3 regions of the Streptomyces javensis genome follow, and region 3 is predicted to be linked to each of the others. Evidence: riboswitches for the same ligand, from Rfam matches in the RefSeq annotation. Region 3 holds a riboswitch; each other region holds the start of a gene.
The links. Region 3 has a riboswitch for S-adenosylmethionine ahead of ABD329_RS27805 (aminotransferase class V-fold PLP-dependent enzyme). Riboswitches for the same ligand answer to the same signal wherever they lie in the genome.
Positions count from the first base shown of each region.

Region 1: it holds a riboswitch for S-adenosylmethionine, as region 3 does, so the genes downstream of both, thrC (threonine synthase) here and ABD329_RS27805 (aminotransferase class V-fold PLP-dependent enzyme) in region 3, are expected to answer to the same signal.
Region 2: it holds a riboswitch for S-adenosylmethionine, as region 3 does, so the genes downstream of both, ABD329_RS40155 (glutathione S-transferase C-terminal domain-containing protein) here and ABD329_RS27805 (aminotransferase class V-fold PLP-dependent enzyme) in region 3, are expected to answer to the same signal.

Region 1 is NZ_BAAAIF010000034.1:97,161-100,415, forward strand. It holds gene ABD329_RS27165 (glucosyl-3-phosphoglycerate synthase) at 182-1,129, opposite strand; SAM riboswitch class I at 1,320-1,461, shown strand; gene thrC (threonine synthase) at 1,480-2,772, shown strand; gene ABD329_RS27175 (MoaD/ThiS family protein) at 2,769-3,047, shown strand.
Region 2 is NZ_BAAAIF010000075.1:9,154-12,408, reverse strand. It holds gene ABD329_RS40160 (PP2C family protein-serine/threonine phosphatase) at 68-1,222, shown strand; SAM riboswitch class IV at 1,338-1,484, shown strand; gene ABD329_RS40155 (glutathione S-transferase C-terminal domain-containing protein) at 1,832-2,698, shown strand; gene ABD329_RS40150 (LysR family transcriptional regulator) at 2,718-3,255, opposite strand, start outside.
Region 3 is NZ_BAAAIF010000036.1:24,792-28,046, reverse strand. It holds gene ABD329_RS27805 (aminotransferase class V-fold PLP-dependent enzyme) at 1-1,090, opposite strand, end outside; SAM riboswitch class IV at 1,296-1,414, opposite strand; gene trpD (anthranilate phosphoribosyltransferase) at 1,641-2,714, opposite strand; gene qcrB (cytochrome bc1 complex cytochrome b subunit) at 2,901-3,255, opposite strand, start outside.

The DNA.
Region 1 (3,255 bases), on a different contig from region 3:
TCGCGAGCCTAGCCAGGCGCGGCCCCGCGCAAACGTACGTACGGTTTCTTGCCCCGTAGGTGCTATTCCGGTTCCGGCCACGTAACCGCCAGGATGCCACCGCTCCGTGGACGCCTGGCCGGGCCCGGGGCCCGGGGCCCGGGCCCCGGGGTCACAGGGGTCACAGGGGTCACGCCCCGCGTCAGGCCGCGCGCCGCGCCGGGTACTCCGGGATCTCGATCATCGGCGGCCGCTCCTCGGTGTCCACCGCCGTGGTGCGCGGCTCGAAGCCGTTCTCGCCCCGGTCGAACTGGGTCAGCCGCGGCCGCACCAAGTGGCCCCGGGCCAGCCGCAGCTGTGCGGTGCGGTAGATCGCGGCCGCCATTCGGCCGAGCGCCTGCCCGTCCTGGTGGCGGTGTTTGCGCACCCCGATGTCCACCTGGCCGAGCGCGTCGAGCCCCACCGTGTGCAGCGCGTCCACCAGCAGCCCGAGCTCGACGCCGTAGCCGACCGGGAAGGGCAGCCGTTCCAGCAGCGAGCGGCGCGCCGCGTACTCCCCGCCCAGCGGCTGGACGAATCCGGCCAGCTGCGGCCAGTGCAGATTCAGCAGCGGGCGGGCGACCAGCTCGGTGACCCGGCCGCCCTGACCCGCCATTTCGCCGAGCGGGCGGTCGTACATGCCCTTCACCAGCTGAAGCGTGGGGTCGGTCAGCAGCGGACCGACGATCCCCGAGACAAAGCGTGCCTCGAATTCCCGCAGGTCGGCGTCGATGAAGCAGACGATGTCGCCGCTGGTGGCCAGCAGGGACCGCCACAGCACCTCGCCCTTGCCGGGCAGCGCGGGCAGCCGGGGCAGCAGCGAGTCGCGGGGGACGACGGTGGCGCCCGCCGCCGCGGCGACCTCCGCGGTGCGGTCCGTGGAACCGGAGTCCAGCACCACCAGCTCATCCACCAGCGGCATCGCCCCGCCCATCAGTTCACGCCGGATCGTGTCGGCGATCTCGCCGACCGTGGCCTCCTCGTTCAGGGCGGGCAGGACCACGCTCACCGTCGTCGTCGCGGCCCGCTTCGCGGCCAGCAGGCGATCCAGCGGACGGTCGTCGGCAGACCAGGAGCGACGCTTCAGCCAGCGCTCCACCTCATCCAGCACCTGTGTGTCTCCCCTGTTGTGGTCACTGTGACCCATCTCGCGCATCGGACGGCTACCTCAACCATCCGGGCCTTCGGTTACAGTCTTGAACAACGCACATGGCCGTCGTATGTCGGGGTCGACCTCGATGTTTACCGACGTACCGACGACGCTGTGCCGACAAACGCCCCGGTTCCGCCCGGTGCCATACCGCTCATCCAGAGGGGCAGAGGGAACGGCCCGTTGAAGCCCCGGCAACCCTCCAGCTGATCTCGCATTCCGCAGCGAGGCTCCCAGCTCGGGAAGGTGCCAATTCCGTCTCGTGGCGAAATGCGTCGCGAGGAAGATGAGGAGAAAGGGCCTCGCCATCCATGGCTGTGCAGTCAGTAGAAAGCTCAACGACCTCCTCCACCTCCGGTGCCTTCGGCCCCGCGGTCGCATTGTCCTGCCGGGAGTGCGGTGAGCGCTTCGAGCTCGGTCCGATCTTCGCGTGCGAGGCCTGTTTCGGGCCCCTCGAGGTCGCGTACGAGCTCCCGGCCGGCGACCCGGAGGGGCTGCGCCGGCAGATCGAGGCGGGTCCGAACAGCATCTGGCGCTACGCCCCGCTGCTGCCCGTCCCCGCGGACGTGGCGGATCTGCCGAGCCTGAACCCCGGCTTCACCCAGCTGGTCAAGGCCGACCACCTCGCCCGTGAGCTCGGCGTGACCGGTGAGCTGCACATCAAGGACGACTCCGGGAACCCGACCCACTCCTTCAAGGACCGGGTCGTCGCCATCGCCGTCCAGGCCGCCCGCACCTTCGGCTTCACCACCCTCTCCTGCTCCTCCACCGGCAACCTCGCCGGGGCGGTGGGCGCCGCGGCCGCCCGCGCGGGCTTCCGCTCCTGCGTCTTCATCCCGCACGACCTGGAGGCGGGCAAGGTCGTCATGGCCGCGGTCTACGGCGGTGAGCTGGTCGGCATCGAGGGCACCTACGACGACGTCAACCGCTTCTGTAGCGAGCTGATCGGCGACCCGGCGGGCGAGGGCTGGGGCTTCGTCAACGTCAATCTGCGGCCGTACTACGGCGAGGGCTCCAAGACCCTGGCGTACGAGATCTGCGAGCAGCTCGGCTGGCGGCTGCCGGACCAGATCGTCGTCCCGATCGCCTCCGGCTCCCAGCTCACCAAGATCGACAAGGGGCTGAAGGAGCTGATCGCGATCGGTCTGGTCGAGGACCGGCCCTACAAGATCTTCGGCGCCCAGGCCGAGGGCTGCTCCCCGGTCTCCGCCGCCTTCAAGGCCGGCCATGACGTCGTCCGGCCGCAGAAGCCGCGGACCATCGCCAAGTCGCTGGCCATCGGCAACCCCGCGGACGGCCCGTACGTCCTGGACATCGCCCGCCGTACGGGTGGCGCGGTGGAGGACGTGAACGACGAGCAGATCGTCGACGCCATCAAGCTGCTGGCCCGCACCGAGGGGATCTTCGCGGAGACCGCGGGCGGCGTGACCGTCGGCGTGACCAAGAAGCTGATCGAGGACGGTCTGCTCGACCCGTCCCTGACGACCGTCGTGCTCAACACCGGCGACGGCCTCAAGACCCTCGACGCGGTGGCCCCCACCACGGGTCCCTCCGCCATCATCCGCCCCACCCTTGACTCGTTCCGAGAGGCTGGCCTCGCATGAGCGTCAACGTCCGAATCCCGACCATCCTCCGCACCTACACCGGCGGTCAGGCCGAGGTCCCGGCCGAGGGCGCGACCCTCGCCGAGGTCCTGGCGGACCTGGAGAAGAACCACGCGGGCATCTCGGCCCGCGTCCTGGACGACACCGGCAAGCTCCGCCGCTTCGTGAACGTCTACGTCAACGACGACGACGTCCGCTTCGCCGACGGCCTGGCCACGGCGACCCCGGACGGCGCCGGGATCTCGATCATCCCGGCGGTCGCGGGCGGCTGCTGACCCCGCGTCCCCCTCCTCACCTTTGGCATCGCCCCGTCCGGGGACAACCGGACGGGGCGATTCCGTGTGTGGAATCGCGATACAGTTGCCCGGATTCCCCGACGGCTCCGGGGTCGGAGCCACATATGAGAACTCGTCAAGTTGTGCGTAAAGTGTGAGCACGAATTGCCGGGTTGGTTCCTTATGTCCGGCCCGGCTTGCCCGAACT
Region 2 (3,255 bases), on a different contig from region 3:
GGGCCTCCGTCGCGCGTTGTGGAGAGCGCCCCCGTTCGGGGGTCTTCATCGGATAAAGTACCCAATTATGCGATTCATGCGCGCCGCCCCGGGGGTGAGCGGTCGCAACCAGACGCTGTTCGCGATCACACGGTGTCTGCCGTTCCTGGTCCTGGCGGCGGTACTCGGCATCGAGCTCTCCCCCGCGCACACCCTCTACACCGGCCCCCTGCTCTCCCCGGCGCCGGCGCTGGCGGCGGTGACCATGGGGCCGGTCGGCACCGGCGGGGTGGCGGTGCTGGCGGGCGCGGTCAGCGCGATCACCGCCATCCACAACGACGCCTGGGGCACCCCGCAGGTGTACACCAATCTGCTGGCCCTGCTGGTGGTGGCGGTGGCGAGCGTGGCGACCAGCGCGGTGCGGGTGCGCCGGGACCGCGAGTTGGCCCATATCCGCCGGATCGCGGAGGTGTCCCAGAACGTGGTGCTGCGGCCGCTGCCCGCCCGGATGGGCGTGGTGAACACCGCCAGCGTCTATCTGGCGGCCGAGCGCGGTGCGCAGATCGGCGGGGACCTCTACGAGGCGATGTGCACCCGCTACGGAGTGCGGCTGATCGTCGGCGATGTGCGGGGAAAGGGGCTGGCCGCGGTGCGGTCCGCCGCGGCCGTGGTGGGCGCCTTCCGGGAGGCGGTGCACTACGAACAGGACCTCGCCGAGGTGATGCACCGCTGTGCGGCCGCGCTGGCGCGCGAGTACGAGCTGCTGGACCGCTCCCAGCTACAGGATCCGCAGGAGCTCGAGGAGCAGTTCGTCACCGTGCTCCTCGCCCAGGTGACGGACGATTCGCTGGTCCAGCTGATCAACCGCGGCCATCCGCCGCCCCTGGTGATGCGCGAGGGCGAGGTGCGCTCCCTGGACCCGGCGCGCCCGCTGCCGCCGCTCGGCCTCGAGGAGTTCCTCGGCCCTTCCGCGATCGGCGTCGAGACCTTTCCGTTCCTGACCGGTGACCGGCTGTTGCTGCACACCGACGGGGTGGTCGAGGCCCGCAACAACGACAACGAGTTCTTTCCGCTGCACCGGACCATGGAGACGCTGGACCGCGCCACCCCGTCCGAGTACCTGGACGGGCTGCGCCACGCCCTGGTCCGGCACACCGAGGGGCGGCTGGCGGACGACGCGGCCATGGTCCTCATCGAGCGGGACACCGGCGGCGCGGACCGGCCGTTCCGCCGAGCCGGTTGAGCCACCTCCGAGCCCGTTGCGCCAAGGCGCCGTACATCCGCCGTACCGTCGGCCGGTGTTGGCCGCTTCGGCATGGGTTGACGCCCTCGCGGAGCGCGACGACACTGTCAGGGACGGTCACGATTGTCAGCGCCCGCCGTGCGGAACCCCCGCTCAGGCGGGTCATCGGCCCCGGCTCGTTGACAGGCAACCCTTCTCCCGCGACGGGGTGCCCCCGGGTGACGACCAGGTTCCGTCGGCGTGGACGGGACAAGCGCGGTCTCGCTGCCTCGCGAGCCCCCGATGATGGGATCGGTGGAGATGCCCAGGACCGACAGCCACGGGGACGGCGCCCGCCGGCGTTCCCGTCCGTTGTCCCCGCTCCGCCGGCTCCGCCTCCTGACCAGACGGCTGCACATCGATCTGCTGCGCATCTGTAGCGCCTCCAGTCCAGCTCTCTGAGTCGGCCCGAGTCGACACGGTCACCGAGCGCGGTCCCGCGCGCCGGGGGGTCGGGTGTGTCCCGGCCCCGCCCCGGCGGGTGCCCCGCGCGGGCTTCCCCTCCGTCGTGCCACCGGCGCCGCCCTCGACCGGCGGTGGCCGGGGCTTCCGCCACTGCCTTGGAAAGCCATGTCCGAGACGTTTCCGGTCAGTTCAGGTCCTGCCGCTCTTCTCGAACCCGACCCCTGCTCACCCCGCCCCCGGATCGCCCCGCCCGCACCTCCGCACCGCTTCCGCAGCCGCATCGGCGTCGACCTCGCCGGTGGCTTCTATCCGGTGCCGCATCGCTATCGGCTCTACCTCTCCGCGAGCTGTCCGCTCTCACTGCGCGTCTCCATCACCCTCGATCTGCTCGGGCTGCGGGACACCGTGGCCACCACCCTCGTCGGGCTCCCGGACGACACCCCCGAGGCGTACGCCGCGCTGCGCGGGGCCTACGAGGCCACCTGGCACCGCTACAGCGGACCGGTGGACGCTCCCGCGCTGTGCGACGGCTGGACCGGACGGGTCGTCAGCAATCACACGCCCGACATCCTGCGCGACCTCGCCGGCCATCTGAGCGATGGCAGCGCTGCCGGACGCCCCCGGCTGCGCCCGGCGGCCCTCGCCACGGACATCGACGCCCTCCGGGACCTGCTCGACGCGGACGTCATCCACGCCGCCCGGCAGGCCGGGACGGCTGGCGTGGCGGAGTGCCGGGACGCGGCGCTGGAGCGGCTGCTGACCGCCCTCGGCCGGCTCGACCGCGGGCTGACGGCCGCGCCGTACGCCCTGGGCGAGGAGCTGACCGCCGCCGATGTGGACCTGTGGGTGGCCCTGGTCCAACTGGACACCGAGCACCGGCCCCTCCTGGACGCCGACGCGGCCGACCGGGTCTCCCGCCATGGGCAGTTGCGCGCCTATGTGCGCCGGCTGCACGCCCATCCGGCCTTCCACACCACGCTTCCGGAGGCCCTCCAGGACGAGGCGTCCCGAGAGGGCGTCGAGGTGTCCTGAGGGGCGGCACGGTGAGCGGTCAGGCGGCGGATCGGGGCCGGTCGTCCGGGCTCTGATGGTGGCGCACCGCCTCTTCCAGCGCCGCCATCCCGAGGTCGATCAGCGGATTCCGCCGACTTCCCCGGCGCACACAGGTGAGGATCCGCCGCGTCGGCACGTTCTCGCCCGCCACCGGCACCCGTACCACCGCCTGGCCCGCCGGACCCTCGGCCAGCCGCGGGATGAGCGAGACGCCCAGCCCGTTCCCGACCAGCGACCAGACCGCCGACCAGTGGGTGGCGGCGTGCACGATCCGCGGTGAGAACCCGGCCGCCGCGCACAGCACCCGCACCCGCTGGGCGTGGTCGCAGGTGCCCGGGTCGGAGACGATCCAGTCCTCGGCCGCCGCCTCCTCCAGCCGCACCGACGCCGCCCCCGCCAGCCGGTGGTCGGCGGGCACCAGCAGGATGTGCGGCTCCTCCAGCAAGAGGCTCTGCTCGAACCGCGCGTCATCCGGCGGCGGCCCGCCCTCGATGGGCTCCACGACCGCGATATCCACCTCGCCCGCCACCAGCAGG
Region 3 (3,255 bases):
CCTCCACCACGAACGACAGCACGCCGACCCGGGGCGCGTCGTCGCCGAACAGCGAGAGCACCCGCACCTCGGGCACCGCGGCCAGCCCCGCCCGCACCTTCTCGATCAGCTGCCGCTCACGGGCGACCAGGCCCTCGAAACCGGCCTCGGTCAGCGCCTTGCACGCCGACGCGATCGCGTAGACCCCGATGACGTTCGGCGAGCCCGCCTCGTGCCGGGCGGCGGTGGTGTGCCACTCGACGTCGACGCCGCCGTCCTCCCTGCGCGTGACCTTACGGCTGGCGCCGCCGCCCGCCAGATACGGCCGGGCCTCCCGCAGCCAGTCCGCCCGCCCGGCCAGCACCCCGGCCCCGAAGGGCGCGTACAGCTTGTGCCCGGAGAAGGCCACCCAGTCCACGTCCGCCTCGGCGATGTCCACGGGGTGGTGCGGGGCCAGCTGCGCGGCGTCCAGGACGATACGGGCGCCGTGGGCGTGCGCGGCCGCGGCCAGCTCCCGCACCGGCCACAGCTCGCCGGTCACATTGGACGCGCCGGTCACGCACACCAGCGCCGGGCCCCCGGCGCGCCCCGCGAGCGCCTTCTCCAGCGTCTCCACCGCCTGCCGCGGGGAGCGCGGGGCGCTGAGGTAGCGGACGGTGACGTCCTCCCGCTGCTCCCACGGCAGCAGCGAGGCGTGGTGCTCGGTCTCGAAGACGAAGACCTCGGTGCCCCGGGGCGCCACGGCGGCCAGGAGGTTGAGCGAATCGGTGGTGGAGCGGGTGAAGACGACCTGGTCGTCCTCGCGGCAGCCCAGGAAGGCCGCGACGTCCTTACGGCTGTTCTCGAACAGGTCGGTGGACAGCTGCGAGAGGTAGCCCGCCCCGCGGTGCACGCTGCCGTAGTACGGCGCGTAGGCGGCGATGTCGTCCCAGACCCGCCGCAGCGCGGGGGCGCTGGCGGCGTAGTCGAGCGCCGCGTAGGTCACCTCGCCGCCCGTGACCAGGGGCACCAGGACGTCGCCGCCCAGCACGGGCAGCGGCTCACAGGCGGCGGCAGCGGAGGTGGTGGCAGTGGCGGTGGCAGTGGCGGTGGCGGCAGGGCGTGCGGACATGGCGAAGTCTCCCGAAGGGGTTGAAGGAATGCGTGACGCGCCGGAAACGGCGGCGGCGGCGAGCCGGCCGTAAGGGCGCGGAAAATCGCTCGACGCACGGCCATACCGCGCGGAGCACATTGAGGAGAGACGGGGCCGCTCGGCCCTAACGCATTCGCTGCATCACGGAAGAACTCCCTCGACCACCAGGACCCCTAGTGCGAGGGGTCCGCGCTTGCCGCCGGCCTCGCTGCCTGGCGGCCTGGTCATCACCCGGGGCACCCCGCCACGGACGGAGGGTTGCCGGACAGCGGGCCGGGGCCGTAGTCGCTGTCGCTCGTGACCTGGGCAGGAGTATGCCATGCCGTAGGCCGGCGCCCATGGTCTGTCCGCATCCCGGACAGACCATGGGCGCCGTAAGGAGTTCGGCGGCGCCCTGAAGGGGCGCGAGGCTGTGTCGATGTGCGGCTCCGCCGCGGCTGTATCGACATGCGGCTCCGCCGCGTGGGCGACCAGCCACGACGGCGCCGCAGACCGTCGACGGCATATCAGTCCACTTTCAGCGGAGCGTTTACGCGTGGGTGGCCCGCACCCATCGCTCCAGAACGTCCCGTGCCGCGCCCGAGTCGATCGACTCGGCGGCCCGCGCCACACCCGCCCCGATCCGGTCCGTCAGGGGCTTGTCCCCCGGGTCCGCCTCGAGGGCCACCAGCGCCGCCGCCGAGTTCAGCAGCACCGCGTCCCGCACCGGGCCCCGCTCGCCCGCCAGCAGCCGACGGGCCACATCGGCGTTGTACGAGGCGTCAGCGCCCCGCAGAGCCTCCACGGGGGCCCGTTCGACGCCCACGTCCCGGGGGTCGAAGGTCTCCTGGCGCACGGCGCCGTCCCGGACCTCCCACACCTGGGAGGTCGTGGTCACGGTCAGCTCGTCCAGCCCGTCGTCGCCCCGGACGACCAGCGCGGAGGAGCCGCGCTCGGCCAGCACCCCGGCGATGATGGGCGCCATACGGGCGTCGGCGACCCCGGTCGCCTGACAGGTGACCTTCGCCGGGTTGGTCAGCGGGCCGAGCAGGTTGAACGGGGTGGCGACACCCAGCTCGCGGCGGGCCGAGGCGACATGGCGCAGCGACGGGTGGAACTTCACCGCGAAGCAGAAGGTGATCCCCGCCTCCTCCGCGACCTCGACCACCCGCTCGGGGGTGATGTCCAGATTGACGCCGAGCTTCTCCAGCACGTCGGAGGCGCCGCTGGCGGAGGACGCGGCGCGGTTGCCGTGCTTGACCACCCGCGCGCCGGTACCGGCGACGACCAGCGCGGACATGGTGGAGATGTTGACGGTCTTGGCGCGGTCGCCGCCGGTGCCCACGATGTCCACGGTCGCCCCGGGCACCTCGATCACCCGGGCGTGCTCGTACATGGCCCGCACCAGACCGGCCACCTCGGAGACCGTCTCGCCCTTGGCGCGCAGCGCGATCGCGAAACCGGCGATCTGGGCGTCGGTGGCCTCGCCCCGCATGATCCGGTCCATGGCCCAGGCGGTGTCGTCGGCATCGAGGTCCCGGCCGGCGATCAGCGACGTCAGTACGTCCGGCCAGGTGCGGGCCGTCGCGGTGCTGTCGCCTCCGGCGGGGGTCACAACGTCCATGGTCCGCTCCTGGATCCGTGGGGGTGGGCAGGGAAGGGGTCCGCGCACTTCAGCGGCCCGCCGCAAGCCTATCGGCCGCACGGCCAGGGCCCCGGCCGGACCGTGTGGTCCGGGCCGGGGCCCTGGTCTGTGGCGTCGCTGTATGTCGCTGTATGCGGAAACCGGTCGCTGCGGGTTACCGGGAGATCAGTGGTGGCCGTGGCCGCTGGTGATCTCGTGGTACTCCTCGCGGGTCGGCTTCGGAATGACGTTGTCCCCGCCGTAGTAGCCCTTGGAGAGCTTCGAACGGAGCTTCTGGGAACGCTTTATCTTCCGCTTGACCCCGTTCTCGTCGACCTCCGGGCCGATCTCGTAGGGCTCGGGCTGCTCGTGCTGGGTGAGCGTGTGCAGCTGCTCCTGCGCGAGCGGCTCGTGGACCTCGATGAACTCACCGTGCGGCAGCCGCTTGATGATGCCGGTCTCACGGCCGTGCAGCACCTTGTCCTTGTCGCGCCGCTGGAGGCCGAGGCAGATCCGCTTGGTGGCGATGAACGCCAGGACC